DNA from 4 places in the Mesorhizobium sp. M0028 genome. Region 1 is predicted to be linked to each of the others. Evidence: predicted binding sites of a transcription regulator. Region 1 holds the regulator's gene; each other region holds the start of a gene.

Region 1 (7,142 bases):
TTTCGAACGGTTAGAACTATGTCCGACATCCTGCGCAAGATCGAGGCTTACAAGCGCGACGAGATCGCGGCGGCCAAGGCGCAAGTGCCGTTTGCCGAGATCAAGGCACGGGCAACGGACGCCGAAGCGCCGCGCGGCTTTCTTTCCGTCCTTGAAGCAAAGCGCCAATCCGGCAGGTTCGCGCTGATTGCCGAAATCAAGAAGGCTAGCCCATCCAAAGGCCTGATCCGCGCCGATTTCGATCCGCCGGCGCTGGCCAGGGCCTATGCGGAAGGCGGTGCCGCCTGTCTTTCGGTGCTGACCGACGCACCCTCTTTCCAGGGGGCGCCCGCGTTCCTCAGCGATGCGCGCGCTGCCGTCGAGTTGCCTGCCTTGCGCAAGGATTTCCTGTTCGATCCCTATCAGGTCTACGAGGCCAGGGCATGGGGCGCCGATGCCATACTGATCATCATGGCCAGCGTCGACGACGCGTTGGCAAGAGAACTCGAAGCGACAGCTTTCGGGCTCGGCATGGACGCGCTGGTCGAAGTGCATGACGAGGCTGAGATGGAACGCGCGCTGCAGCTGTCGTCGCGGCTGATCGGTATCAACAACCGCAATCTCCGGACCTTCGAAACCAGCCTCGAGACCTCGGAACGGCTGGTCGCGATGGTGCCCGCCGACCGCCTTCTGGTCAGCGAGAGCGGTATCTTTTCGCATGACGATTGCCGCCGGCTGGAGCGGAGCGGCATCGCCACTTTTCTGGTCGGTGAGAGCCTGATGCGTCAACAGGACGTGGCCGCTGCAACGCGCCTGCTTTTGACGGGCAAGGCGCCGGCAGAGGCGATCTGAGGATGGCGGCCGCCCTCACCCATCTTGGCGCGCGCGGCGAAGCCAACATGGTCGATGTCGGCGACAAGGCTGAGACGGTGCGCACGGCAGTCGCGGAGGGCTTCGTGTCGATGCGGCCCGAGACGCTGGACATGATCCTCGCCGGCGATGCCAAGAAGGGCGACGTGCTCGGTACCGCGCGTATCGCCGGCATCATGGCGGCCAAGAAGACGCATGAACTGATCCCGCTCTGCCATCCACTGCTGCTGACCAGGATATCTGTCGATATCGAGCCGGACGCAGCTTTGCCCGGCCTGAAGGTCACAGCATTGACCCGCGTCACCGGCAAAACCGGCGTTGAGATGGAGGCCCTGAGCGCCGTCTCGGTCGCTTGCCTGACCATCTACGACATGGCCAAGGCGGTCGACCGCGCCATGGTCATCTCCGGCATCAGGCTGGTTGAAAAGACCGGCGGCAAATCCGGCGACTACAAGATCACCGAAGATGGGGTCACCGAGGCAGGCCGCTGATGGCGCTGGTCCCAGTTGCTGAGGCGCTCGAGCGCCTGTTGGACGGCGCAGCTGCACTGCAGGGCGAACGCGTCGCGCTGCTGGATGCCGCCGACCGCGTGCTGGCGGAGCCGGTTGTGGCGCTCCGCACCCAGCCGCCGTTCAACGCCTCCGCCATGGACGGCTATGCCGTGCGGGCGGCTGATATCGCGTCCTTACCAGCAAAGCTTTCGGTGGTCGGCATGGCGCCGGCCGGAAGCGGCTTTGCCGGGACGGTGCAGCAGGGGCAGGCCGTCCGTATCTTCACCGGCGCGCCGCTTCCCGAAGGCGCCGACACCATCGTCATCCAGGAGAACGTCCGCGATCTCGGCCGCGGTGTCGTCGAAGTGACGGAGCCGACGGTGCAGGGGCGAAACATCCGCCGCCTCGGGCTCGATTTCGCCAAAGGCGACGTCCTGCTGCACAAAGGCCGCCTGCTCGACCCGGCGGCCTTGTCGCTGGCGGCATCGGCCAACCACCCCGAGGTCGGCGTGGTCAAAAGGCCGTTGGTCGCCATCATCGCCACCGGCGACGAATTGCTGCCGCCGGGCAGCGAGCTTGGCCCCGACCAGATCATCTCCTCCAACGCCTATGGTGTCGCCGCCGCCGCACAGTCGGTCGGTGCGCGAGTGCTCGACCTTGGCATCGCGCCGGACCGCAGGGAGGCGATCGCTGCGCTGGTGGAAAAGGCCGTGAAGGCTGGCGCGAACGTCATCGTCACGCTGGGCGGTGCCTCGGTCGGTGACCACGATTTCGTCCATGACGTGCTGACCGGGCAAGGCATGACTCTCGATTTCTGGAAGATCGCCATGCGGCCGGGCAAGCCGCTGATGTTCGGGCGGCTGGGCGACATTCGCTGCATCGGCTTGCCCGGCAATCCGGTGGCGAGCCTGGTCTGCACCCAGCTCTTCCTGAAGCCGCTGCTGGCGCGGCTCGGCGGCCGCGCCTTTCAGCAGGATATGCGTGAGGCACGGCTCGGCGCTGCCATGCCGGCCAACGATCTCAGGCAAGATTATGTGCGGGCTGTTGTCACAGACGACGCCGGTACGCTCGTGGCGACGCCGTTCGGCATCCAGGACTCCTCGATGCTGAAAATGCTGGCCGATGCCAACGGGCTGATCGTCCGTGCGCCGTTCACGCCCGCCGCGGCGGCGGGCGCCGCCTGCGACGTGCTGATGCTACGCTGAACCTGCCTCACTCCGAGATCAAGGTCCGGGTCAGCGGATGGTCTGGATCGGCCAAACTGTCGATGATGTTGAAATGATGCCGGTCAGGCTCGACCACCGAACTGGTCGCGGCACCCAGGCCGATCCAGATATTGGCCAGCAACGCGCTCTGGCGCAGGAATTCGGCGCGCTCGCCGCCGCCGGCCCAGCAGGTCAGGCGGGCCTTGTCCATCGGGCGCAGCAGCACCGGGCTTTCGGCCTGCGCCTCGGCCTCATCGATCGCCAGCGTCTCGTTCATGCCGGTGCGCATGATCGGGCGCAAATCGTGCACACCCGAGATCGATACGACATGGCGAATGCGCCGGACAATTTCGGGCGCCAGCGGCGTCGTCGTCGTAACCATCCGGCTAACAAGATGGCCACCGGCCGAGTGTCCGGTCAGCATCAGCGGCCCTGCGACCATCCCCGCCGCCTTGCCGATCGCCGCGCCGACTTCCTTGACGATGCCGCCAATGCGCATCTGCGGACAGAGCGTGTAGGACGGCATCGCCACGGCATAGCCGCGATCAACAGCGCCAGCGGCAAGATGCGACCAGAAACTCTTGTCGAATGCCATCCAGTAGCCGCCATGGACGAACACCACGAGCCCCTTGGGCTTGGTGGCCGGCAGGAAAAGATCGAGCCGGTTGCGTGGGCCATCGCCATAGGCCATGTCGAGCCGCGCCCGGCCCTCGGTCGAAAGCACGTCGCGAAAAACCCGCGCGGGCTCGACCCAGGCCGCCGGCCAGCGATCGCTGCCGGCTATGTTGGCGCCGTTGGCATAGGCGTTGTCCCAATCGGCAATGTGACGTTCGAACACCCTGCGCCCTCCCCTGGCAATATGGCCTTGCAACGAGCGTGAGCATCGCGCGGCGCGTCGTCGCCAGCCTCACGATTCCAGCTCTCGCATCAATCTCAAGTGACAGCCGCCTTGATGGCGAAGCGCGCATCCTTCCACGCACCGGTGCGCAGGATGTCCTCAAGCACTTCGACGGCTTGCCAGACATCGGCATAGCCGACATAGAGCGGGGTGAAGCCGAAGCGCATGGTCGATGGCGCGCGAAAATCGCCGATCACGCCACGTTCGATCAGCGCGCGCATGATCTGGTAGCCATGCTCGTGCATGAATGAAATCTGGCTGCCGCGTTTTTCCCCGTCGCGCGTGCTTTCGAGCGTTAGCCCGTAAGTGCCGCACTTTGCCTCGACAAGCTCGATGAACAGATCGGCCAGCGCGATGCTCTTCTTGCGCACCGCCGTCATGTCGACATCGTTCCAGATGTCGAGCGCGCCCTTCAGCGTGCGCATAGACAGGACCGGCTGGGTGCCGCACAGAAACCGGCGGATGCCGGTGCCGGCCGCATAGCCTGGCTCGAAGGCGAAGGGCCGTGCATGGCCCCACCAGCCGGTGAGCGGCTGCTGGATGTCGGCAAGATGCCGCTCAGCCGCATAGATGAAGGCAGGCGCGCCCGGTCCGCCATTCAGATATTTGTAGGTGCAGCCAACGGCAAAATCGGCGTTCGCCGTGTCGAGCTCGACTGGCATCGCACCGGCGGTGTGGCAGAGATCCCAGACGATCATCGCCCCGGCTTCCTGGGCCCTGCGCGTCAGCGCCGGCATGTCGCGCAGTTCGCCCGACTTGTAGTTGACGTGGTTGACCAGCACCACGGCGGTGCGTTCGTCGATCAGCTCTTCGATGCTCGGCGCGTCGACCCCCGAGAGGCGCAGCAGCGTATCTTTTCGCGTCGAAACCACACCCTCAGCCATGTAGAGGTCTGTCGGAAAACTGTCGCCCTCGGCGACGATGACCTGCCGCTCCGGCCGCATGGCCATGGCGGCGTGCAGCAGCTTGTAGATGTTGACCGATGTCGTGTCGCAGACCACCGTCTGGCCGGCCGCGGCACCGATCAGGCGCCCGAGCTGGTCGCCAAGTTCGAGCGGCATGTTGAACCAGCCGGCCGTGTTCCAGGCGCGGATGAGATCATGCGCCCATTCTTCGGTCACTGCCTTGCTCAATTCATCGAAAGCGGCACGCGAAGCGGCCCCTAGCGAATTGCCGTCGAGATAGATCACTCCTTGCGGCAGCACAAAGCGGTCGCGCATCGCGCGCAGCGGATCTGCAGCATCCATCGCCCTTATGGCCACGAGATCGGGAATTCCTGTCATGATTTGTCTGCTCCCCAAGATTCACCGCAACGCCGGACACGCATCGACGGCATCCATCGGTCACGAGCGGTTCTCCATTACCTGGTATCGCGCAGCAAGGCTCCACCGGCGACAAGTTGCCTGACCATGCGGTGGAAACCAGGAGCCAAGCCAACCCAAGGTTGGCGTTTTGAGTTCGTTTCGTTCACGGTGCATTGACCAAACCGCACAGTCGATACGGCTTCAATTCCGTGCCCCTTTGCCGGCTGACGGCCGATACCAGTGCCGCCTTCTGGAAACCCAGAGGCCGCAAACGAAAGCAGAATCAAGGCGATGAGGCCCGCGGCGGTGAAAATGCAGCGTCCCGGTTTGGCGAGTGGTATCGTTACCCGAGCCCTAACACATTCATTAAACTTTAAACAGTTGCGGAACACAACTGGAACAGATAGTGTTTGTTCTGGGTTTGTTTTTCTGATTCTGTTGGGGGTCGCTATGCTGACACGCAAACAACACGAACTGCTTATGTTCATCCACGAAAGGCTGAAGGAAAGCGGTATCCCGCCCTCCTTCGACGAGATGAAGGAAGCGCTCGACCTGGCTTCCAAATCGGGAATCCACCGGCTGATTACGGCGCTGGAGGAGCGCGGCTTCATTCGCCGTTTGCCCAACAGGGCCCGTGCGCTGGAGGTGCTGCGCCTGCCCGATTCGATCGCCCCCGGCCTCAATGCGGCACGCAAGTTCTCGCCGAGTGTCATCCAGGGCAGTCTTGGGCAAGGTCCTCGGCAAGGCAAGCCGACATCGTCGCGCGTCCCTGCAGCCGGCAATGACGACGATGTCGTCGCCGCCGTGTCTATCCCGGTGATGGGCCGCATCGCCGCCGGTGTGCCGATCGATGCCATCCAGCACCAGACGCATTCGATCTCGGTGCCGCCGGACATGATCATGGGCGGCGAGCATTATGCGCTCGAGGTCAAAGGCGATTCGATGATCGAGGCTGGCATTTTCGACGGCGACACGGTGATCATCCGCAATGCCGATACGGCGAGCCCCGGTGAGATCGTGGTGGCACTGGTCGACGAGGAAGAAGCGACGCTGAAGCGGTTCCGCCGCAAGGGCGCCTCGATCGCCCTGGAAGCCGCCAATCCGGCCTACGAGACGCGCATCTTCGGACCAGACAGGGTCAAGGTGCAGGGCAAGCTCGTTGGGCTGATCCGCCGCTACTGAGCTGCGCCCTTGGCGCCGGCTTTTGGCTTGTCGGCTCTGCGGTATGGCGGCATGCCCCGCGCCGCGCGGGAAAATTTCCGCTGCACGTGCCAGGGCCGGTATGATTTTTCGACGGCGAAGCGGATTTCGGCGCGTGTTGCCGCTTGTGGATCGAAATAGACGGCCGCACTTCCCGCGCGCGCCAGTTGCCGTTTGGTGACGACGAGGACCAGCCGGTCGTAGTAGCAGGGATTATGGGCGGTGGCGTCGTCGATGACGATCAAGCTGGCAAAGGCGCAGGCTGGCCGTGCAGTATCGCGGTCATTGGCTAGCGCGATGATCGCGCCGGATGGATGCCTGGCAAGGCAGAGACCGTCCGTGCAAATGAACGGCATGCCCGGCGGTAAGTCGGCCGGATCGGCAATGTCGAATTGCGGATCGTTCTTTCCAGGTGTTTCCGGCGCGACGATAGCCTCTGATGTGAGCGCGCGTTTCCAGTTGTCGATGGTGAACTCATTCGGGCGTGCCCGGTTGACCGCGAGTTCACCGCTGCCGATCGGCAGCGCGACGAGCCGTGCGTCCTCCGAGATCAATACATCGGGTACGCGCGTCTGCGTTGTCGTTAGCAAGCCGGCGAGCGCAAAAGGAAGGGCCACGAGCCGCAACCAGGTCGTCGCCATGCTGGCAATGACGAGGGCGATCGTCACCAAAAGGACAGATCTCAGCGAAATCAGCCCGACCGCATCGATCGGCGAGCGCTCGGAGATCCACCCGGACAGGGCGATCATCGCCGTCAGCCCCTTGCCCATCACGTAGAGGAAAGGCCCATCCGCGCCGAACGGCATCGCCAGCGCACTGAGGACGGCGAAGGGCATGACGACCAGTGAGATGATAGGCATGATGGCCAGATTGGCGAACAGGCTGAGCGGCGCCACGCGCTGGAAATGCCATATGGCGAAAAGCGCCGTGGCGCTCCCTGCAATGATCGAGGTCATCGCCAGGCCGCCCATGCCCAGCAGTACCTTTCTAGTGGCAAAGCGTAGCGGCGACCGCCGGGGCGGCGGCGTGGTGGCCCCGCCGGCGCGGTAATCGGACCAGCCTGCATAGGCGCCGACAAGGGCCGCCGTCGCGGCGAAGGACATCTGGAAGCTCGGACCGACCACCTCGTGCGGCGACACCAGAATGACCGCGATGGCCGAGATCGCCAGGTTGCGCATGGTGAGCGCGGCCCGGT
Region 2 (7,142 bases), 210 kb from region 1:
CGCTGGTCGCGCTCAGCCAGCAGCCCGAGCAACGGGTGAGGGCGCTGCTGGCCAGCGGGCATGACATAGCGTTGCAGGCACTGTTCCGCAGCGCCGGGCTTGCCGCCGCCACCCACGCCATCATCCTGCGCGCGCTGAAGGTCTGGCGTGAGGTCGCCAATGGCAAACGCCTCGCCGGCGTCCAGGAAGTCAGCTGGCTGATGCTGAAGGAATTGGGCGGACAGTCCGCCGAAGGCGATCTCGCCAGGCTGGTCAAATCGATCCATCTCGATGCGCTGCGCGAGAACGCACGCGGGCACGCGCTGGCGATCGCGGCTGCTTAAAGCAATTCCAGGAAAAGCGTGAAACGGTTTTCCGACTTGCGTCAAAAAATAAAAAACTGAGCGGTTCGGCGTTTCCGTGAAACGCTGAACCGTTCCAGGCCTCATCCTTCGCGAAAAATCCGGAAAAGTCTTGCGCACAGTGACAGCCGCCGTCCGCGGCTCGCCTAGCAGAAGACGCTCAGATATCCAGCACTTCCGTCGCGGCGAATTCCGCGCGTTCCTGGATGAAGCGGAAGCGGGCCTCGGGCTTGGTGCCCATCAATGCGTCGACCGCATCCTTGGTCGCCGCCTCGGCGTCGATGACGTCCACCCTGAGCAGCGTGCGCTTTCTCGGGTCCATGGTGGTTTCTTTGAGCTGGGCGGCCATCATTTCGCCCAGCCCCTTGAAGCGGCCGATTTCGACTTTGCCGCGCCCGGTGAATTCGGTGCGCAGAAGTTCGTCCTTGTGCGCATCGTCGCGGGCATAGGCGACCTTGCCGCCTTGCCGGATCGAGTAGAGCGGCGGCACCGCCAGATAGAGATGGCCGCCGCGGACCAGGCTCGGCATCTCCTGGTAGAAGAAGGTGATCAGCAGCGAAGCGATATGGGCGCCATCGACGTCGGCGTCGGTCATGATGATGACCCGGTCGTAACGCAGGTCCTCGTCGCGGTATCTCGAGCGCGTGCCGCAGCCCAAGGCCTGGATCAGGTCGGATATCTGCTGGTTGCCGGCCAGCTTGTCGTTACCGGCGCTGGCGACGTTGAGGATCTTGCCGCGGAGCGGCAGCACCGCCTGGCTGGCGCGGTCGCGCGCCTGCTTTGCCGAACCGCCAGCCGAATCGCCCTCGACGATGAACAGCTCGGCGCCGGCCGCTGCATTCTGCGTGCAATCGGCGAGCTTGCCGGGCAGGCGCAGCCTGCGCACGGCGCTCTTGCGCGACACTTCCTTTTCCTGGCGGCGGCGCACCCGCTCGTCGGCACGCGCGATCACCCATTCGAGCAGTTTCGAAGCTTCCTGCGGATTGTCGGCCAGCCAATGGTCGAACGGGTCGCGGATGGCGCTTTCGACGATGCGGATCGCCTCGATCGTCGCCAGCCTGTCCTTGGTCTGGCCGACGAATTCCGGTTCGCGGATGAACACCGACAGCATGCCCGCCGCCGAGATCATCACATCCTCGGATGTGACGATCGAAGCGCGCTTGTTGCCGACCAGATCGGCATAAGCGCGCAAGCCGCGCGTCAGAACGTTGCGGAAGCCGGCCTCGTGCGTGCCGCCTTCAGCTGTCGGAATGGTGTTGCAATAGGAATTTATAAAACCGTCGCCGCCGAACCAGGTCACCGCCCATTCGAGCGAGCCGTGACCGCCCTGCTTCTCGCTCTTGCCGGCGAACATTTCACGGGTCACCTGGAATTCGTCGCCGAGCGAGGCTTTCAGATAGTCCTTGAGGCCGCCCGGAAAATGGAATTCTGCCTTGGCCGGCGTCGTGTCCTTTTCCTTGATCAGCGAGGGATCGCAGGTCCAGCGGATTTCGACACCGCCGAACAGATAGGCTTTTGACCGCGCCATGCGGTAGAGCCGCGCCGGCTCGAACGCAGCACCCTTGCCGAAAATCTGCTCGTCTGGATGGAAGCGGATCTTCGTGCCGCGCCGGTTGTGCACCTCGCCGAGCTGCTCCAGGCCGGTCACCGGAACGCCTCGCGAGAAGCGCTGGCGATAGAGCTTGCGCCCAATCGCAACCTCGACCTCGAGATGGTCGGACAGCGCGTTGACCACGGAAACGCCGACACCGTGCAGGCCTCCCGAGGTCTCGTAGACCTTGCTGTCGAACTTGCCGCCTGAATGCAGCGTGGTCATGATGAGTTCGAGCGCCGGCTTCTTGAATTTCGGGTGCGGATCGACCGGAATGCCGCGGCCGTTGTCGGTTACAGACAGGTATCCGTCGGCGGAAAGCTCGACATCGATGAAGGTAGCATGGCCGGCGACCGCCTCGTCCATCGAATTGTCGATGACCTCGGCGAACAGATGGTGCATCGCCTTGTCGTCGGTGCCGCCAATGTACATGCCCGGGCGGCGGCGCACCGGCTCCAGCCCCTCCAGCACCTCGATATCGGCGGCACTATAGCTCTCGCTGGCATCGCGGGGCGCCGGCCGCTTCGCCGCCTGCACCAGCGGGTCGGCCGGGCGCGCGGCGCGAGCCGGTTGCGGCTGCTTGCCCAAATTGCCGAAAAGATCGTTATTGTCGTCCATGCCGGTCCTGGATTCCGATGCTGCGAATCACCACCCGATACTGCCACGCTTTTTGCGGGCAGGCGACGGAGGTTCCTGTTACGTTCGAGGATAGAGCCTCTTACTGCAAAACCATTCGACAACCAAGCGGCGGAAATGGGGTCGAAGCTTGGAGCATCGACGCTTTGTAAACCTTGTCCGAAGGTTACGCCGCAAGGTTGGCTGAAAAACGATATCCGCGGACTGTCGCTGACCTAGAATGCAGCGAAACCCTCAAGAGGCTGTCGCTTAAGCATGTTGGATTACAGTTCGCTCCTGCTCGCAGCGGCGCTGTCGGGCACGTGCCTCAGCATCACCATGTTTGCGATCTGGTTCACCGCGCCACAGGCACGCTTTGTGCTGACGGTGGCGTGCGGCATTCTCGTGCTCGTCGCACATGTGGTCTTGTTTTGGCATTACACAAGAGATCCAAGCCCCTGGCTTTGCCAGATCGTGCTTGCTCTTCTCAGCCTCGGCTTCCTGATTATCTGCCTGTCGGCCATGCAATATCTCAGCATGCGCGACTATAGGCGCGCCATCTTGCCGACCTTGGCTGCGATGGCTGTTTGCGCGGGCGCGACGTATCTCGGGTTTGATGGTGTCGGCTTCATTGTCACCTATGCGACGGTAACGGCGCTACTCTCGCTTATCGGGGCGATGTTCTGGATTGAGGGTGGTCATGATCGCCGGATATTGCTGGTCGTATCGTTCCTGAGCGGCGTCTGTGCGCTGTCGTTCGGACTTTGCGGCGCGGTCCTGCTGGTCAAGGGCCAGTGGGTGCTCGGCGTAGCACCGGACAATTGGGCCGAGCGGGTGAATTCCGTCGTAGCCGTCGCCTGCATGACCGGGCTTGGCGCATTAACGCTCTCCCTGCACCATTTGCAGGCGCAGATCGAATTGAAGGCCGAGACGATGACCGATCCATTGACCGGGCTGATGAATCGGCGGGCGTTAACGGCACTCTACGGCGAGCGGGTCTTCGGTCCGTTTATGTCCGTCGCCATGTTCGACCTCGACCATTTCAAAAGGACGAACGACGTATTCGGTCATCCGGTCGGCGACCAGGTCCTGCGCCGCTTTGCCGCCGTCATCAGGAAATACGCCAGAACCGGCGTCGACGCCTTCCGGCTGGGCGGCGAGGAATTCGTGCTCGTCATGTCGCGGATGACGGAAGAAAAAGCCTATGACATTGCGAGCAAGATCAGCGTCGCCTTCGGTACGGAAGTCGTGGCCACCCAGCTTGGTCCGTTGCGAAGCACAGTCAGCGGCGGCATCGGCTTTGGTGGGACGAGCGGCACCGGTCTCGATGATGTGCTGGCCGAAGCCGACGCCGCGCTCTATGCGGCAAAGCGCGCCGGGCGAAATCGCGTCATCGCCCGGGACAGGGCGAGCAAGGCCGACGGGCCGGCCTTGCGTTCTGCCTGATTGAGGCTTCTATCTTCTTGTTAGACCATGATCTTGTCCGAAAACCGGATTCCACTCTTCGGGATCATGGTCTACTCCGCCGCACCCAGATATTCCGACAGCGGCGGGCAGGAGCAGACCAGGTTGCGGTCGCCAGCGACGTTGTCGATGCGTGACACCGGTGGCCAGTATTTTGCCGCCGTATCGGCATCGCCGGCGGGGTAGGCCGCTTCCAGGCGCGAATAGGGATGGGTCCACTGGCCGGCCAACGCCTCGGCGGCGGTATGTGGCGCATTGACCAGAGGATTGTCGGCCAAGGGCCATTCGCCCTTCGCCACCTTGGCTGCCTCGCCGGCTATGGCGATCATGGCTTCGCAGAAACGATCCAGCTCGCGCTTGGGCTCGGATTCGGTCGGCTCGACCATCAGCGTGCCGGCCACCGGGAACGACATGGTCGGCGCGTGGAAGCCATAGTCGATCAGCCGCTTGGCGATATCGTCGACGCTGATGCCGGCGCTGTCCTTGAGCACGCGGGTGTCGAGGATGCATTCATGCGCAACGCGTCCGTTGCGCCCCTTGTAAAGCAGGGGGAAATGCTCGCCAAGCCGCGTCGCCACGTAGTTGGCGGAGATGATCGCCGTCTCGGTCGCCTGCTTCAGGCCGGAAGCGCCCATCATGCGGATATACATCCAGGTGATCGGCAGGATCGAGGCGCTGCCGAACGGTGCCGCCGCCACGGCATGGGCCGAGCCTTCGGTGACGTGGCCGGGCAGATATGGCTTCAGATGCGCCTTGACGCCGATCGGGCCGACGCCGGGGCCGCCGCCGCCATGTGGAATGCAGAAGGTCTTGTGCAGGTTCATGTGGCAGACATCGGCACCGATATCGCCGGGACGGGCGAGGCCGACCAGAGCGTTGAGATTGGCGCCGTCGAAATAGACCTGGCCGCCATGGCTGTGGACGAGCGCACAGAGGTCGCGCGCGCCTTCCTCGAAAACACCATGCGTTGAAGGATAGGTGAACATCAGCGCCGCGAGGTCTTTTGCATGCTCGGCCGCCTTGGCCTGCAAGTCTTCCATGTCGATATTGCCGTCCTCGGTGCAGCGCACGACGACGACACTCATGCCGGCCATGGCCGCACTTGCCGGATTGGTGCCATGCGCCGAGGACGGGATCAGGCAGACGGTGCGATGGCCTTCGCCACGCGACAAATGATAGCCGCGAATGGCGAGCAGCCCTGCATATTCGCCCTGGCTGCCGGCATTGGGCTGCAGGGTCACCGCGTCGAAGCCGGTGATCTCCGCCAGCCAGCCTTCCAGCTCGTCGATCATGGCGCGATAGCCTACCGAATGGCTCGCCGGGGCAAAGGGATGCAGGTTGGCGACATCGGGCCAGCTTACCGGCATCATTTCGGCGGCGGCGTTGAGCTTCATGGTGCAGGAGCCGAGCGGGATCATGGCGCGGTCGAGCGCCAGGTCCTTGTCGGACAGCCGGCGCAAGAAGCGCATCATGTCGGTTTCCGAGTGGTTTTCGCGGAAGACGGGCTGGGTGAGGAACTCCTTGCCGCGCGGTTTTCCTGGCATGGAACTGCCGGCGGCAACGCCGGCCTTGGCGCCGAAAAGTGCTGCGATCGCCTCCAGATCGGCCTCGGTGGAGGTCTCGTCAAAGCTGATGCCGACATGGTCGGCGTCGATGACACGCAGCAGCCGGCCGGTCTTCTCGGCGGCGGCGGCAAGTGCGGCGGCTCTGCCCTTCACTTCCACGGTCACCGTGTCGAAGCGGCTTCCGCCGAGCACCGAAACGCCTGCTGCCTTGAGGCCGGCAGCCAGGCGGTTGGCCAGCGTGTGGACGCGGCCGGCAATCGCCTGCAGCCCGGCAGGGCCATGCCAGATCGCATAGGCCGTCGCTATGTTGGCGAGCAGCGCCTGTGCGGTGCAGATGTTGGAGGTCGCCTTGTCGCGGCGGATATGCTGCTCGCGTGTCTGCAAGGCCAGGCGATATCCGGGACGGCCCTTGCTGTCCGTCGACTGGCCAACGAGCCGGCCGGGCATCAGCCGCGTCAGCCTGTCGGACACGGCGCAATAGGCGGCGTGCGGCCCGCCAAAGCCCATCGGCACGCCAAAACGCTGCATCGGGCCGACGGCGATGTCGGCGCCAAGCCTGGCTGGCGCGTCGGTCAGCGTCAGGCCCAACGGATCGGCAATGAAGACGACCAGCGCGCCGGCAGCGCGGGCCTTGTCGATCGCTGCCTTGTGATTGCCATAGACGCCGAATGTATCGGGCCAGGAGACCAGCAGGGCGGCGGTGTTGTCGTCGATCACCTCGCCGTCGACCTCGATGCCGAGCGGTTCGGCGCGGGTGCGAACGACGTCCAGCGTCTGCGGGTGCGGCGTGCCGGCCAGTGCCACCTTGGTGCGCTTGTCGCGATGATGGCGCAGCGCAATGCCGACCGCTTCGGCCACCGCCGTCGCCTCGTCGAGCAGCGAGGCCGACGCCACCGGCAAGCCGGTCAGCTCGGTGACCAGCGTCTGGAAGTTGAACAGCATTTCCAGCCGGCCCTGGCTGATCTCGGCTTGGTAAGGCGTGTAAGCCGTATACCAGGCCGGGTTCTCGAACAGGTTGCGCTGGATCACCGGCGGCACGTGGACGCCATGATAGCCGCTACCGATGAAGCTCTTCAGCACCGTGTTCTTTGCCATCGTCGCCGCGAGCTCGGTCAGCGCTTCCGCTTCGCTTGCAGCGGCGGGCAAGGCCAATGGACGGTCGAGCCGGATCGACTTCGGCACTGCCTGGCTGATCAGCGTCTCGACCGAGGGAACGCCGATCGTGGCCAGCATGGCTCTGACGTCTTGGAGGCCCGGGCCGATATGGCGAGCCGAGAAGGGGTAGGGTGCTGCGGTCATCTTGCTGGTCCTGCTATCAACCAATATGGGCTTTGTAAGCGGCTTCATCGAGGAGGCCGTCGAGCTGGCTCTCATTGGCCAGCTTCATCTTCCACAGCCAGCCGTCGCCGGTTGCCGCCGAATTGACGAGCGAAGGATCGGCCGACAGCGCGGTGTTGGCTTCGGTGATCTCGCCGTCGACTGGTGCGTAGACGTCCGATGCCGCCTTGACCGATTCGACCACCACGGCCGTATCGCCCTTGGCCAGCTTTTTCCCTGGCTCAGGCA
Region 3 (7,142 bases), on a different contig from region 1:
GCAGGGCCTTCTCGACGCGCGGTCGCGCCAGCAGAAACACCTTTCGCCCGGCAAGTATCAGGCAGCCGCCGGCGTAGCAGCCGATACTGCCGGCACCGGCGATTACGATCGTCTTGCCACGCGTGACCATGCGATGGCCCTGTTCTGGTCGAGAGACCTTGCCGCAATTATACGACATGAAAACCATAATGTCGGCGGCATGGCTGGCCCTCACGTCTGGCCGTGACAGACCTTGCGCTTTCGACTATCGCTTTTGCCCATGATGCTGCCTACCGATCCGGTTAGAAATCTCGCTGCACTCATCCGCTGTGCTTCCGTGACGCCCGCCGAAGGCGGTGCGCTGCGCGCGCTGGAGGCGATGTTGAAGCCGCTCGGCTTTGCGGTCGAGCGACCGGTGTTTTCCGAAGCCGGCACACCGGACATCGAGAACCTTTACGCGCGGCGTTCCGGCAATGGCCCGCATCTGATGTTTGCCGGCCATACCGACGTGGTGCCGGTGGGCGACGAGGCAGCCTGGACGCACCCGCCCTTTGGCGCCGAGATCGCCAATGGCGAGATGTTCGGCCGCGGCGCCGTCGACATGAAGGGCGGCATTGCTTGTTTCGTCGCGGCGGTGGCGCGACATGTCGAGCAGAAGGGCGGCCCGAAGGGGTCGGTCTCGCTGCTGATAACCGGCGATGAGGAAGGCCCGGCGATCAACGGCACGACGAAGCTGCTCGAATGGGCGGCCGCCAAAGGCGAGAAATGGGATGCCTCGATCGTCGGCGAGCCTACCAATCCCGACGCGCTTGGCGATATGATCAAGATCGGCCGGCGCGGCTCGCTATCGGGCACGGTCGTCGTCAACGGCCGCCAGGGCCACGCCGCCTATCCGCAGCTAGCCGACAATCCGGTGCGCGGCCTGGTGACGCTGGTCGACGCCTTGCTGCACCCCGTCTTCGACAACGGAACAAGGGATTTCCAGCCGACGAATCTTGAGGTGACCTCCATCGATGTCGGCAATCCCGCCACCAACGTCATCCCGGCGAAGGCAGCAGCTACCTTCAATATCCGCTTCAACGACACATGGACCGCCGAGACGATCCAGGCCGAGATCCACAACCGCCTCGACCGGGCGGCGAAACGCAAGAAATACCGCGCCGGCAAGAAGACGCCGGTCGACTACGAGATCGTCTGGCGCGACGGGCCGTGCCATGTTTTCCTGACACGCGACGACAGGCTGATCGAGACGCTTGGCGGTTCGGTCAAAGCGGTGACCGGCAGGAAGCCGGCGCTCTCCACCTCCGGCGGCACCTCCGATGCCCGCTTTATCAAGGATTATTGTCCGGTGGTCGAATTCGGCCTGGTCGGCAAGACCATGCACATGGTCGACGAACGTGTGGCGATTGCCGATCTCGAGACGCTGACGCAGATTTATCTGCGCTTCGTTGAAGACTGGTTTGCGCAGGACATATCCTAGTGATGCTTTCAGCGGATGAAACCTATGCTTCGCTTGCCGGCGCCTGGCGGCTGATGCTCGGCAAGGCCGACGGATTTCGCCTGCTCGACCTTTCGGCGGACGGTTTCTGGAACTCCTTTTTTGCCATCGTCGTCGCGGCGCCGGCATTGATCGTCGGCTGGGTCGGCATTGCCAACGAGATCGGCGATCCCGACGCATTCGTCGGCCGTTTCAGCATGTTGATCCGGCTGGCCACCGTCGATATCGGCGCCTGGGTGCTGCCGCTCATCGGCCTGGCCCTGGTCGCGCCGCGGGTCGGCGTCGGCAGCCGTTTCGTCCATTATGTCGTCGCCAGCAACTGGGCCTCGGCGATCATCGCCTGGATGATGCTGCCATCGGCGTTGATCCGGCTTTTCCTGACATCGGCCAACGAAGTCTCCGGGCTGGTGTCGCTGCTGCTGTTCGCGCTGTCAATGGTATTGACCTGGCGGATGACCAACGTTGCCATCGGCAGGGGTGCGGCTGTCGGCAGCGCTGTTTTTGCCGGCATGTTCGTGGCGTCGCTGATCGTCCTGTTCGGCCTGCAGGCGCTGCTCGGTATCAGCGTGCCGGATCAGCCAGGCGTCGGATAATCGACGCCGACTAGAAACAGCCCGTCGGGCGGCGCCACCTGACCGCAGGCCGCACGGTCGCGCGCCTCGAGCGCGGCCTTGAGGTCGGCAATGGCCCAGCCGCCTTCGCCGACACGTTTGAGCGAGCCGACCATCGAGCGCACCTGGTTGTGCAGGAATGACCGCGCCGAAGCGCGGACTTCGATGAAATCGCCCGCCCGGCTGACATCCAGCCGGTCGAGCGTGCGGACCGGGCTGGTGGCTTGGCACTGGGTCGAGCGGAAGGTGGTGAAATCATGCCGGCCAAGCAGCACTTTTGCCGCTTCGTGCATGGCGGCGGCATCGAGCTGCTTCGGTACCCACCAGATCTTGCCCTTGTCCAGCGCTGCTGGCGCGCGGCGGTTGACGATACGGTAGAGATAGTGGCGGCCGATCGCCGAGAAACGCGCATCGAAGCTATCCGGCACGACGGCGGCCTTCAGGATGGCGATGTGCGCCTTGGCCGCTTGCAGATGCGCGTTGACGGCGTCGCGCACCTTGTCGCCGGGCCATGCCTTGACCAGATCGACATGCGCCACCTGAGCGGTCGCATGGACACCGGCATCGGTGCGGCCGGCGGCGCGCAGAGAGACCTGCTCGCCGCAGAACTTCTCGATCGCCTGCTCGATCGCCTGCTGCACCGAAGGCTGATTGGCCTGGCGTTGCCAGCCGGCAAAGAGACTGCCGTCATATTCGATGTCGAGGCGAAAACGCGGCATTCCCGGATCGAGGCGAAATCAGGCGGCGAGGGCTGAGCCGAAGGCCGAGGCGTAGACCAGCCTGCCGGTCTCCGGCGCCTCGCCCCAGGCAAGCGCCTGCAAAGCCTCGCCTTGGTAGTCGCTCTCGAATTTCGCTGCACGGGCGCGGCTGTAGCCGAAGCGGCCATAGTAGGCCGGATCGCCGAGCACCACAGCGAGCGTCTCGCCGGCGGCTTTCAGGCGGATATGAGCCTCGCGGACCAGGGCACCGCCGATGCCGGTGCCGTGGAACGACGGCTCGACTGCCAGCGGCGCCAGCGCGACTGCCGGGAAGCTCTTGCCGCCATTCTGCACGAAGAGCCGTGAAAACAGGATATGGCCGACCACTTGCCCGTCTTCGTCCGCCACCAGTTCGACGACGGCATCACCGCCGGTGACCAGCGCGTCGACCAGTCCGGCCTCCGCCTGCTGGCCGAATGCGTGTTCTTCGACAAGGCGGATCGCCTCGCGGTCCCGCGGCGTCGCCGCGCGTATGGACATCATGCTCATGACAATTTCATCCCTTTTTCGAGCTTGGCCCCGCGCAGAAACTCCTGCGCGGCAATGGGCCTTCCGCCCGCACGTTGAACTTCGACCAGCCTGATCGCGCCTGACCCGCAGGCAACCGTCAGCCGGTCATCGAGAATTCCTCCCGGTTCGCCGGCGCCTTGCGAGAGCGTCGAGCGAAGCAGTTTCAGCCGTTCCATGCGGCCGCCGATTTCGGCCTCGCACCATGCACCGGGAAAGGGCGACAGGCCGCGAATCTGGTTGTGCACGTCGCCGGCAGGTCGCAGCCAGTCTATGCGAGTCTCCGATTTATCGATTTTCTTGGCGTAGGTCACCCCCACCTCCGCCTGTGTGGTAAATGTCAGCGTATTCCGCTCGAGCCGTTCGAGCGCTTGCACCATCAGCGCAGCACCCAGGATCATCAGCCGGTCGTGCAGATCGCCGGCCGTCATGTCGGGTCCAATGGCGCATTTTTCAACCATTGCCACAGGCCCGGTGTCGAGGCCTTCCTCCATCCGCATCACCATCATGCCCGTCTCGGTATCGCCGGCCATGATGGCGCGCTGGATAGGGGCAGCGCCGCGCCAGCGCGGCAATAGTGATGCGTGGCCATTGAGGCAACCGAGCCGCGGCGCCTCGAGAATAGGTTTGGGCAGAAGCAGCCCGTAGGCGACGACCACGGCGACATCGGCGCGCAAGGTGCGGAACGCCTGCTGCTCCGCCTCGCTCTTCAGCGACACCGGCGACCGCACCTCGATGCCAAGCCGCTCCGCCTCACGCTGCACCGGCGACGGCGTCAGCTCGAGCCCGCGCCGGCCTGCGGCGCGCGGCGGCTGCGTGTAGACGGCTGCCAATTCATGCCCTGCCCCGGCGATCGCTCGCAGCGTCTGCACGGAGAATTCGGGCGTACCCATGAAGATGACACGCAGGGGCATTCGTCGACCCCTATCCCACCATCTTGCCCGGCGCCTTGTCCCTGGCGAGCTTCTTGAATTTCTTGACCACCATGTCGCGCTTCAGCTTGGAGATGTGGTCGATGAACAGCACGCCGTTTAGGTGGTCGATCTCATGCTGCAGGCAGGTCGCCATCAGCCCCTCGGCCTCGATCTCCTGCAGCTTGCCGTCGCGATCGAGATACTTCACCCGCACCGCTGCCGGACGCTCGACCTCGGCATAGTAATCCGGGATCGACAGGCAGCCTTCCTCGTAGACCGAACGCTGGTCGGAGCTGTCGAGGATTTCGGGATTGATGAAGACGTGCGGTGCCGGCGTCTCGTCCTCCTTGGCGAGGTCGATCACCAGCAAGCGCAAGGGTTCGCCGACCTGGATCGCCGCGAGGCCGATGCCGGGCGCGTCATACATGGTGTCCAGCATGTCGCCGGCCAGTTTACGCAAATCACCGTCGACACGCTCGACCGGTTTTGAAACCTGACGCAGGACGGGATCGGGGAGGATGATAAGCGGCTTGATCGACATGGCGTCTCACCTAAGACCTCGCAGGAAAAGCGTCAACCGGGACGCCTTCTGGTCGTTCACGTTTTGATCTGTGCCGCCAGACCGAATCATCTATGCTGTCGGCATGAACGATCTGGCCACCATCCTGTCCGAACCTGTCGCCCGCCTCGGCGCCACCACGATCACGCTCGGCCATGCTCTGGGTTTCGGCGCAATGCTGTTCCTCGGCCTGTTCGTGGCGCTCGTCATTGCGCTCTGGCGATCGGCCAAGGCGCGTGCAATGGCGGCCGCCGAAGCCGCCGACCACGCCCGCGACGCCGAGGTGCGGATGGCCGGCATCTTGGCAAGCCAGGCGGAAATGCAGGGCCGTATGGGCGCTATCGCCGAAGTGTTCGGGGCACGTCAGGCCGAACTGACCCAGTCGATCGGCCAGCGCCTCGACGCCATGACCGGCCGCCTCGGCCAGACCATGACCGAGCAGACGAGATCGACGCATGAGAGCCTCGCCAAGCTGCAGGAGCGGCTGGCGGTCATCGATATCGCGCAAGGCAACATCCAGTCGCTGGCCGGCCAGGTCGTGCAATTGCAGGCGATCCTTTCCAACAAGCAGACGCGCGGCGCCTTCGGCCAGTCGCGTATGGAAGCCATCGTCGCCGACGGATTGCCCCACGGCGCCTATGAATTCCAGGCGACCTTGTCGAATGGCAGCCGGCCCGACTGCCTGGTGAAGATGCCGAACGGCGCACCGTCGCTTGCCATCGATGCAAAGTTTCCACTCGAGGCCTGGAATGCCATCCGTGCCGCCGAAGGCGCCGACCTGCAGAAGTCCGCCGCTCAGGCTTTCCGCCGCGACATCGAGGTGCATGTCCGGGATATTTCCGAAAAATACCTGATCCAGGGCGAGACGCAGGACACTGCCTTCATGTTCGTGCCCTCGGAATCGGTGTTCGCCGAAATCCACGAGAATTTCGAGGCCGTTGTCCAAAAGGCGCATCGATCGCGGATCGTCATCGTCTCGCCATCGCTTTTGATGCTGTCGATCCAGGTCATCCAGGCGATCCTCAAGGATGCCCGTATGCGCGAGCAGGCGCACCTGATCCAGGGCGAGGTCATCCGGCTGATGGAAGACGTCTCTCGGCTCGACGAGCGGGTGCGCAAATTGCAGACGCATTTCGGTCAATCGGCCAAGGATATCGAGGACATCCTCGTCTCGACATCGAAGGTGACCAGGCGCGGACAAAAGATCGAGGCGCTGGAGTTTGGCGTGCAGCCGGCGGAGGACACCGCTGGGTCGAATGGCAGCGGAGCAAAAGCGGAAAGCAGCGCGCGTGTTGCCGATTCGAAAACCGGGCAGCTGAGGCTAAGGGTCGTCGAAGGCGACGATTGAGAGCTACGCCGGAACCGGAGCCGAGGCTTCGCCCGGTCTGGCGCTACTGCTCCTCGATGATGGTTGTGCCTTCGAATTCCGGCAGCCAATGCAGCGCCGAGCGATGCCAGATCTGCTTTCTCGGCACCAGTTGATCGCGCTGCCATGCCGTGCCGACCCTGATGCCGTAAACCTTCGGTCCCGCGCCCGCCGACGTGGCGTAGAGATGCGAGCCGCACTCACCGCAAAATGCCTGAGCGCGCTTGGCACCACTCGAACCGGTCTTGATGTAGATTTTCGGCGCGCCCTTGGTGATCGTGTAATTGTCCTCGGACGCCGGCACGGTGACGCGAAAGGCCGTTCCGGTTAGCTTCTGACAATCGATGCAGTGACAAATGGTGGTCTTTTCCGGATCGACCTCGGCCTCGTAAGTAATGGCGCCGCAATGACACCCGCCGTCGATTTTCATCTTCGTTCCTCCTGGAGCTTTTGCGCGCAATCATAACCGGGACTGCCCGATGGCGCAGCCATTTTCCTCAGGCCGGCTCCCCTCCGGACGCCGCCAAGGCCTTGCTCCGCCGTTCCCAGGTGCCGGTGGTCTGCGGCTTGACGAACAGGCGCGTGACCTCCGGCATCTCCGCCTTCAGCCGTGTCTCGAGGCGTTCGACGCAGGTCTCTATCTCGGGCGCCGACAAGTGGTCCTCGAACTCGATGCTCAGAGCGGCGACGATCTCCTGAGGCCCCATATGGAGCGTCAGTACGCCATTTGCCCGCTGCACCGCCGGGTCCTGCTGGACAATGGCCAGCACTTTCATTTGCACCTCGGGCGAGGCCGGCTCGCCGAGCAGCAGGCTCTTGCTTTCGCGGGCCAGGAAGATCGCGGTCGCGCCCAGGATCAGCGCGATGCCGATCGACGCGGCGCCGTCGAGCTTCGGCATGTCCAGCAGTTCCGCCGCCAATATGCCGGCGAAGGCGACAACGAGGCCGAG
Region 4 (7,142 bases), on a different contig from region 1:
TGCGCACTTTTGGCCTCGGCGGCGATTCCGAAGTGGCGCTGGAGGACGGCGCGCTCAACCCGAAGATCCTGCTCGGGCCGCGCCGCCTGGTGCCGCTGGCGCTGGCCGGCATGATGCATGGCGACGCGGTCACATCAGAACTGGAACGCCAGCTGCGCGCACCCAATCCCGGCCGCATGGATGGCCGCCTCGCGGTGCGCACCGGCGTGCCGGAGCGGCTCGCGGCCGGACTGACCGGTGCCGAAGCCAAGCTTTACGAGCTGATCGGTGCCGTGCCGCAGGCTCTCGACAGATTGCTGACTTCGAATGCCCAGAACGCCACCTTGAACCGGCTGGTGTCGCGCGGGCTGGTGCATGTCGCCGGCTTCACGCCGTCGGATGCCGCGCATGTGCTGGGCAGGCAGGCCAATTGGGATCTGGCTGCGGCGCGTCTGGGTGCCGAGCTGTTCGCGCGCAGGCGTGACGGCCGCGGCCAGTTCATCGCCGCCTCGCCGGAGGCGATCTCGGAACGGGTGCTGACCACGCTGACCCGCCTGTCGGCGGAAGTCATCCTCGAGACCGCCTTCGCCGAGGATGGGCTGGATGGCGCGGCGACCGTCGCCCACGCGCTGGTCCAGCGCGCCGTCGACGCCCATCCCGGCATCGCCCGGCTCAGCGTCGCGCTCGACCGTCCGGTCATCGGCCTCGGCGCCTCGGCGCCGTTGCACTATGCCGGCCTGGCCGAGCTGGTCGGCAATGACTGCGTGGTGCCTGAGGATACCGATGTGGCCAATGCGCTCGGCGCCGTCGTCGGCCAGGTCCGGGTTTCGGCCGAGGCGCGGGTCAGCCAGCCCAAGGAAGGGCTGTTCCGTGTCGCCTCAGGCGAAAGCGTGCGCGATTTCAACGACGAGGCGGCGGCGATCGCCGCGGCGGAGAGAGATGTGCGCGCTATTGCCGCCGGGCGGGCGAAGGACGCCGGCACCGACAGCGCCGAGATCGAAATCGCCAGCGAGTTCCGCGTCTCCACCGTCGAGGGCCAGCGCATGTTCATCGAGGCGCATGTCGTGGCGGTCGCGTCGGGCAGGCCAAGGATGGCGGTGTGATTAGCCGATCTCCCCCCTCGAGGGGGAGATGTCCGGCAGGACAGAGGGGGGCGCTGTCCCGCCAACGTCTCAGTCTTTCGCGGTAACACCTCAGACTTGCGGCTGGTCGTAAATGGCAAGGTCGGCGATCCTTCACGCCCCCCTCTGCCCTGCCGGGCATCTCACCCACAAGTGGGGAGATTGGCAGCTCCTGCAACGGCGAAAACGCCCTACCTTCACCTATGCCGAATTGACCCTGCAACCGCGACATGCCAAAGGCCCGGCCTAGCCTTTCGTCTGGAGAAGCCCTGATGACCGATCGCGTCGAGATCGCCGGATTGCGGATTGCCCGCGAGCTTCATGATTTTGTCGTGAACGAGGCGTTGCCGGGCACCGGCATTGAAGCGGAGGCATTCTGGAGCGGTTTTTCGGCGATCGTCCATGATCTCTCGCCAAAAAACCGGGCGCTGCTCGAAAAACGCGATGCCATGCAGGACAAGCTCGACCGCTGGTACCGCGACAATGGCGCGCCCGTCGACATGGAGGCCTACAAGAGCTTCCTCCGCGAGATCGGCTATCTCCTGCCCGAGGGGCCGGCCTTCAGCGTGACGACCGAAAATGTGGACCCGGAAATCGCGCTGGTCGCCGGGCCGCAGTTGGTGGTGCCGGTGATGAATGCGCGTTATGCGCTGAATGCCGCCAATGCGCGCTGGGGCTCACTGTATGATGCGCTCTACGGCACCGACGCCATCCCGGAGACGGACGGCGCCGAGCGAGGCAACAAATTCAATCCGGCGCGCGGCGCCAAGGTCGTCGCCTGGGCGAAAAGCTTCTTCGACGAGGCGGTGCCGCTCACGACAGGCAAATGGGCCGGCGTGAACGGGCTTTCGGTCGCCAACGGCATGTTGCGGCTGGGCGAGGGCGGCGGCGCCACCACGCTTGCCGACCCCAAGCAGTTTGCCGGCTATCGCGGCGATGCCGCCGACCCCGAAGCCGTCTTGCTGGTCAGGAATGGCTTGCACATCGAAATCGCCATCGACCGCAACAACCAGATCGGCCGCACCGATCCGGCCGGCATTGCCGATGTCGTGCTGGAATCGGCGCTGACAACCATCCAGGACTGCGAGGATTCGGTGGCGGCCGTCGATGCCGAGGATAAGGTGCTGGTCTACCGCAACTGGCTCGGCCTGATGAAGGGCGACCTGGCTGAAGAGATCACCAAGGCCGGCAAGAGCGTTGTCCGAAGGCTCAACCCCGACCGCACCTATACCGCGCCCGATGGCGGCACGCTGACCGTGCCCGGCCGCTCGCTGATGCTGGTCAGGAACGTCGGCCACCTCATGACCAATCCGGCGATATCGGACCGCGACGGCAATGAGGTGCCGGAAGGCATCATGGATGCGGCGCTGACGGCGCTGATCGCGCTGCACGATGTTGGCCCCAACGGGCGCCGCGCCAATTCTCGCGCCGGCTCGATGTATATCGTAAAACCCAAGATGCACGGGCCGGAGGAAATTGCCTTTGCCGTCGAGATTTTCGACCGCGTCGAGGCGCTGCTCGGCATGGCGAAAAACACCATCAAGATGGGCATCATGGACGAGGAGCGGCGCACCACCGTCAACCTCAAGGAGGCGATCCGCGCCGCCAGGGACCGCGTCGTCTTCATCAACACCGGCTTCCTCGACCGCACCGGCGACGAGATACATACCTCGATGGAAGCCGGCCCGATGATCCGCAAGGGCGACATGAAGCAGGCCGCCTGGATTGCCGCCTATGAAGCCTGGAACGTCGATACCGGGCTCGAATGCGGGCTGGCCGGCCACGCCCAGATCGGCAAGGGCATGTGGGCGATGCCCGACCTGATGGCGGCGATGCTGGCCGAGAAAATCGCGCACCTTAAGGCCGGCGCCAACACCGCCTGGGTGCCGTCGCCGACGGCGGCAACCCTGCACGCCACGCACTACCACAAGGTCGATGTCCAGGCCGTGCAGAAGGCGCTGAAAAGCCGGCCCAAGGCCAGGCTCGACGACATCTTGTCGGTGCCGGTAGCAAGGCGGCCGAACTGGTCGCCTGAAGACATCCAGAAGGAGCTAGACAACAACGCGCAAGGCATTCTGGGCTATGTCGTGCGCTGGATCGACCAGGGCGTTGGCTGCTCGAAAGTGCCTGACATAAACGACGTCGGCCTGATGGAGGACCGCGCCACGCTGCGCATCTCCTCGCAGCACATCGCCAATTGGCTGCATCACGGCGTCTGCACGCCCGATCAGGTCATGGAAACGATGAAACGCATGGCGGCGATCGTCGACCGCCAGAACGAAGGCGATCCACTCTACCGGCCGATGGCACCGGACTTCAACAATTCAATCGCGTTCCTCGCCGCCTGCGACCTCGTCTTCAAAGGCCGCGTCCAGCCCAACGGCTACACCGAGCCGGTGCTGCACGCGCGGCGGCTGGAACTGAAGGCGAAGCAAGGCGCCTGAAGCGAAGGCGCGGGAGCCGGCGTCCCCCTCCCCTTGAGGGCAGGGTGACCCGAAGGGCCGGGAGGGGTCCTGCATGAAGTGCGCCAACGCCCATTCTGACGATGCGCCTCAGGAAGAGGATCATCGGGGCCCAGGTTCGATTTCCAAAAATAGGGCAAGTCGAGGGACGCCGCGTCCTCCACACCGCGGCTGCCTCTAACCTCACGCGGGCGAGATCGAGCACGACATGAAAATATCGGTATGTCTGACCGGCTCCGGGGTTTCACGGAAGGGCGGGCAGGGCCTGAAGCCGAACGACTCATACACGGCAATGGCGTTTTTCATGTAGAACGTCGTGTGGATCAATACCGTCCGGATTCGGCCTTTCCGGATCTCCGCCAGCGCGGCCCCCATTAGCGCCCGGCCGATTCCTTTTCCGCGAAACGACGCGTCGACAAAAAACTTGTGAATCTCCGCCGTATGGTCGTCGAACTGGTCAAGGCGAGGCAGCCCGCCGGTAGGTTCTCCGATCGCGCGATAAACGCCATGGCATCTGGCGCGCCGAACTTCGCTGCCAGCGAACTGCCGCTCCTTTCGGGGTGGAAGATGGTCCTCACGTCCTCCTCCGAGACGCCGTAAGGCTGCACGGCGTCGACATCCCATTGTGCAAGCTTGCGGCAAAGCCCGGCCATGGTCTCGAAGTCTTCGGCACTGCGTGCCGGCGAAACAGAAATCATCCCCGCCTCAGCCCCGGTTAGGTGCATGACCGTAACATATGCGATCATCGGGCGCGAACCCGCAACCGTACTTCCAGCGAGCAGCAGAAGCACTACGCCGCCTGTGCCATCCGCTCCGAGCTCATGCGGTAGGAAATCGCCTCGGCCAGATGGATGCGGCCGACCGTTTCGCTGGCCTCGAGATCGGCCAGCGTCCGCGCCACCTTCAAGACGCGGTGGTAGGCTCTTGCCGAAAAGCCGAGCTTTTCGCTGGCGTCCCTCAGTAGCGACAGGCCGGCGGCATCGGGCATGGCGATCTCCTCGATAACCGACGGTGAGCAATGCGCGTTGGTGGTGGCGGAGGTCGCGCCGAGCCGTTCGAAACGCTCACGCTGGATCGTACGGGCACGGGCGACGCGCAGTGCCACGGCTGCACTCTTCTCCGCCCGGTCCGGCCGGATCAGATCGCTGGCCGAAACCGCCGGTACCTCGATCCTGAGATCGATGCGATCGAGCAGCGGGCCGGAAATGCGCGCCTGGTAGTCGGTGCGGCAGCGGTCGCCGCGCAGGCAGCGATAGCCCGGCTCGCCGGCCATGCCGCAACGGCACGGGTTCATCGCCGCGACAAGCTGGATACGCGCCGGATAGGTGACGCGATGATTGGCGCGCGCGATCATGCAGTCGCCGGTCTCCAGCGGCTGGCGCAGCGCATCGAGCGCCTGCGGCGAAAATTCCGGAAACTCGTCGAGGAACAGCACGCCGTGATGGGCAAGCGAGGCCTCGCCCGGCCGCACGCGCAGGCCGCCGCCGACCATCGCCGCCATCGAGGCCGAATGGTGCGGCGCGCGGAACGGCCGCCGGTCGGTCAGCTTGCCTTCGCCGAGTTCGCCGGCCACCGAGGCGATCATCGAGACTTCGAGCAATTCCTTCGGCGCAAGCGGCGGCAGGATCGACGGCAGCCGCTGGGCCAGCATCGATTTTCCCGACCCCGGCGGCCCGACCATCAGCAGGTTGTGACCGCCGGCGGCCGCCACCTCCAGCGCCCGCTTGGCGGTCTCCTGGCCCTTGATGTCGGCAAGGTCGGGCAAGTCGCGCGCCGAAGTATGGATGCCGGCTTCCGGCCGCGACAGAACCTGCGTGCCGCGAAAATGATTGGCGATGGCAATCAGGCTGCGCGGCGCCAATATGTCGAAATCCTTGCCGGCCCAGGCGGCTTCCGGGCCACAGGCGAACGGGCAGATCAGGCCCTTGCCTTCGGCATTGGCGCCGATCGCCGCCGGCAGCGCGCCGGCCACCGCGGCAATAGTGCCGTCGAGCGACAATTCGCCAAGCACGACATAGCCGGCCAGCATGTCGCCCGGAATGGCGCCCAGTGCCGCCATCAAACCGAGCGCGATCGGCAGATCGTAATGGCTGCCCTCCTTGGGCAGGTCGGCCGGCGCCAGATTGACGGTGACCTTCTTCGATGGCATCGACAGGCCGGATGCATGCAGCGCCGCCTGCACCCGCTCGCGGCTTTCGGCCACAGCCTTGTCGGCCAGGCCGACGATGTGCATGTTGACCTTGCCCGGCGCGATCATCACCTGCACGTCGACCGGCACGGCCTCGATGCCCTGGAAAGCAACCGTGCGAACCCGCGCCACCATGTCTTCACCCCGGCTGCAGGCTTGCCCCAAGCCCTTGCGATCATGCCGCGAACGGCGTCACCGGAGACAACCACAGATTTCCGGCGAAGGCAAGAACATTTGGGGAACAGCTGAGCGCAACGGCTGCAATGGTTTGCAACGCGGCCGCTCGCGAAGCGAGGCTAGGTGCGCTTCTCCTCCACGGCATCCCAGAACAGGCTGGCGATGTCGGCGCCGCCGAAGCGCTGCACTTCGCGTATGCCGGTCGGTGAGGTCACGTTGATCTCGGTCATGTAGTCGCCGATGACGTCGATGCCGACGAGGATGAAGCCGCGCTCCTTCAGCGAGGGGCCGATGCGGGCACAGATCTCGCGTTCGCGCTCCGTCAGCTCGGTCTTTTCGGCACGGCCGCCGACATGCATGTTGGAGCGCGAATCGTGCTCGGCCGGCACGCGGTTGATGGCGCCGACCGGCTCGCCGTCAATCAGGATGATGCGTTTGTCGCCGGCGCGCACCTCCTTCAGGTAGCGCTGCACGATGTACGGTTCGCGGAACATCTGGCCGAACATTTCGAGCAGCGAGGCTAGGTTGCGGTCGGCCTCATGCAGATGGAAGATGCCGGCGCCGCCATTGCCGTAGAGCGGCTTGACGATGATATCGCCGAACTCCTTGCGGAAGGCTGCGACCTCGAGCGGGTCCTTGGTGATCAGCGTGTCCGGCATCAGGTCGGGAAATTCGGTGACGAAGATCTTTTCCGGGCTGTTGCGCACCCAGGCCGGATCGTTGACCACCAGCGTCTTCGGATGGATGCACTCGAGGATATGCGTGGTGGTGATGTAGTTCATGTCGAACGGCGGATCCTGCCGCAAAAGGATGACGTCCATTTCCGAAAGGTCGGTGCGCACCTTCTCGCCCAGCGAATAATGATTGCCCTTCTCGTCGCGGACCTGCATCGCCTCGATGCGGGCAAACACCTTGCCGTCGCGCAGCGACAGCCGGTCGGGCGTGTAGTGGAACAGTTGGTGGCCGCGCCGCTGCGCTTCCAGCGACAGCGCAAACGACGTGTCGCCGGCAATCGACACGGTGGAGATGTGGTCCATCTGGACGGCGACTTTCAGGGGCATTGCGGCTCTCCGGCGCACTTGGAGCGATCCACTTGGATGCACAAAGTACGCTCCAACACTTTTGAATCCATGCATCGTGCTGTCCGAAAATCGATTCCGATTTTCGCGCCGATGCATCGACGACAGCGATATAAGGAAATCGGCGGCTTCTGCC

The links. The regulator LexA, encoded in region 1, represses DNA repair genes until DNA is damaged. The targets are predictions, from matches to a motif close to TGTTCNNNNTGTGTTCNG.
Region 2: the regulator LexA is predicted to act here: its motif matches at 2,621-2,638, upstream of parE (DNA topoisomerase IV subunit B).
Region 3: the regulator LexA is predicted to act here: its motif matches at 4,862-4,879, upstream of NKJ93_RS23285 (DNA recombination protein RmuC).
Region 4: the regulator LexA is predicted to act here: its motif matches at 5,977-5,994, upstream of NKJ93_RS31900 (YifB family Mg chelatase-like AAA ATPase).

Annotation. Positions count from the first base shown of each region.
Region 1 covers NZ_JAMYVG010000001.1:315,547-322,688, reverse strand. The annotation lists gene trpD (anthranilate phosphoribosyltransferase) at 1-14, shown strand, start outside; gene trpC (indole-3-glycerol phosphate synthase TrpC) at 19-831, shown strand; gene moaC (cyclic pyranopterin monophosphate synthase MoaC) at 834-1,340, shown strand; gene NKJ93_RS01575 (molybdopterin molybdotransferase MoeA) at 1,340-2,545, shown strand; gene NKJ93_RS01570 (hormone-sensitive lipase) at 2,553-3,383, opposite strand; gene kynU (kynureninase) at 3,479-4,726, opposite strand; gene lexA (transcriptional repressor LexA) at 5,198-5,929, shown strand; gene NKJ93_RS01555 (ComEC/Rec2 family competence protein) at 5,923-7,142, opposite strand, start outside.
Region 2 covers NZ_JAMYVG010000001.1:106,408-113,549, forward strand. The annotation lists gene NKJ93_RS00550 (DUF2336 domain-containing protein) at 1-323, shown strand, start outside; gene parE (DNA topoisomerase IV subunit B) at 502-2,550, opposite strand; gene NKJ93_RS00560 (GGDEF domain-containing protein) at 2,824-3,993, shown strand; gene gcvP (aminomethyl-transferring glycine dehydrogenase) at 4,065-6,875, opposite strand; gene gcvH (glycine cleavage system protein GcvH) at 6,892-7,142, opposite strand, start outside.
Region 3 covers NZ_JAMYVG010000014.1:118,948-126,089, forward strand. The annotation lists partial or broken gene NKJ93_RS23250 (2-dehydropantoate 2-reductase) at 1-130, opposite strand, end outside; gene dapE (succinyl-diaminopimelate desuccinylase) at 260-1,459, shown strand; gene NKJ93_RS23260 (hypothetical protein) at 1,462-2,070, shown strand; gene truA (tRNA pseudouridine(38-40) synthase TruA) at 2,052-2,807, opposite strand; gene NKJ93_RS23270 (GNAT family N-acetyltransferase) at 2,826-3,335, opposite strand; gene fmt (methionyl-tRNA formyltransferase) at 3,332-4,261, opposite strand; gene def (peptide deformylase) at 4,278-4,808, opposite strand; gene NKJ93_RS23285 (DNA recombination protein RmuC) at 4,912-6,174, shown strand; gene NKJ93_RS23290 (GFA family protein) at 6,218-6,622, opposite strand; gene NKJ93_RS23295 (cation diffusion facilitator family transporter) at 6,690-7,142, opposite strand, start outside.
Region 4 covers NZ_JAMYVG010000033.1:9,249-16,390, forward strand. The annotation lists gene NKJ93_RS31880 (hydantoinase/oxoprolinase N-terminal domain-containing protein) at 1-1,082, shown strand, start outside; gene NKJ93_RS31885 (malate synthase G) at 1,373-3,544, shown strand; gene NKJ93_RS31890 (GNAT family N-acetyltransferase) at 3,746-4,054, opposite strand; gene NKJ93_RS31895 (hypothetical protein) at 3,937-4,260, opposite strand; gene NKJ93_RS31900 (YifB family Mg chelatase-like AAA ATPase) at 4,353-5,885, opposite strand; gene gshB (glutathione synthase) at 6,047-6,988, opposite strand.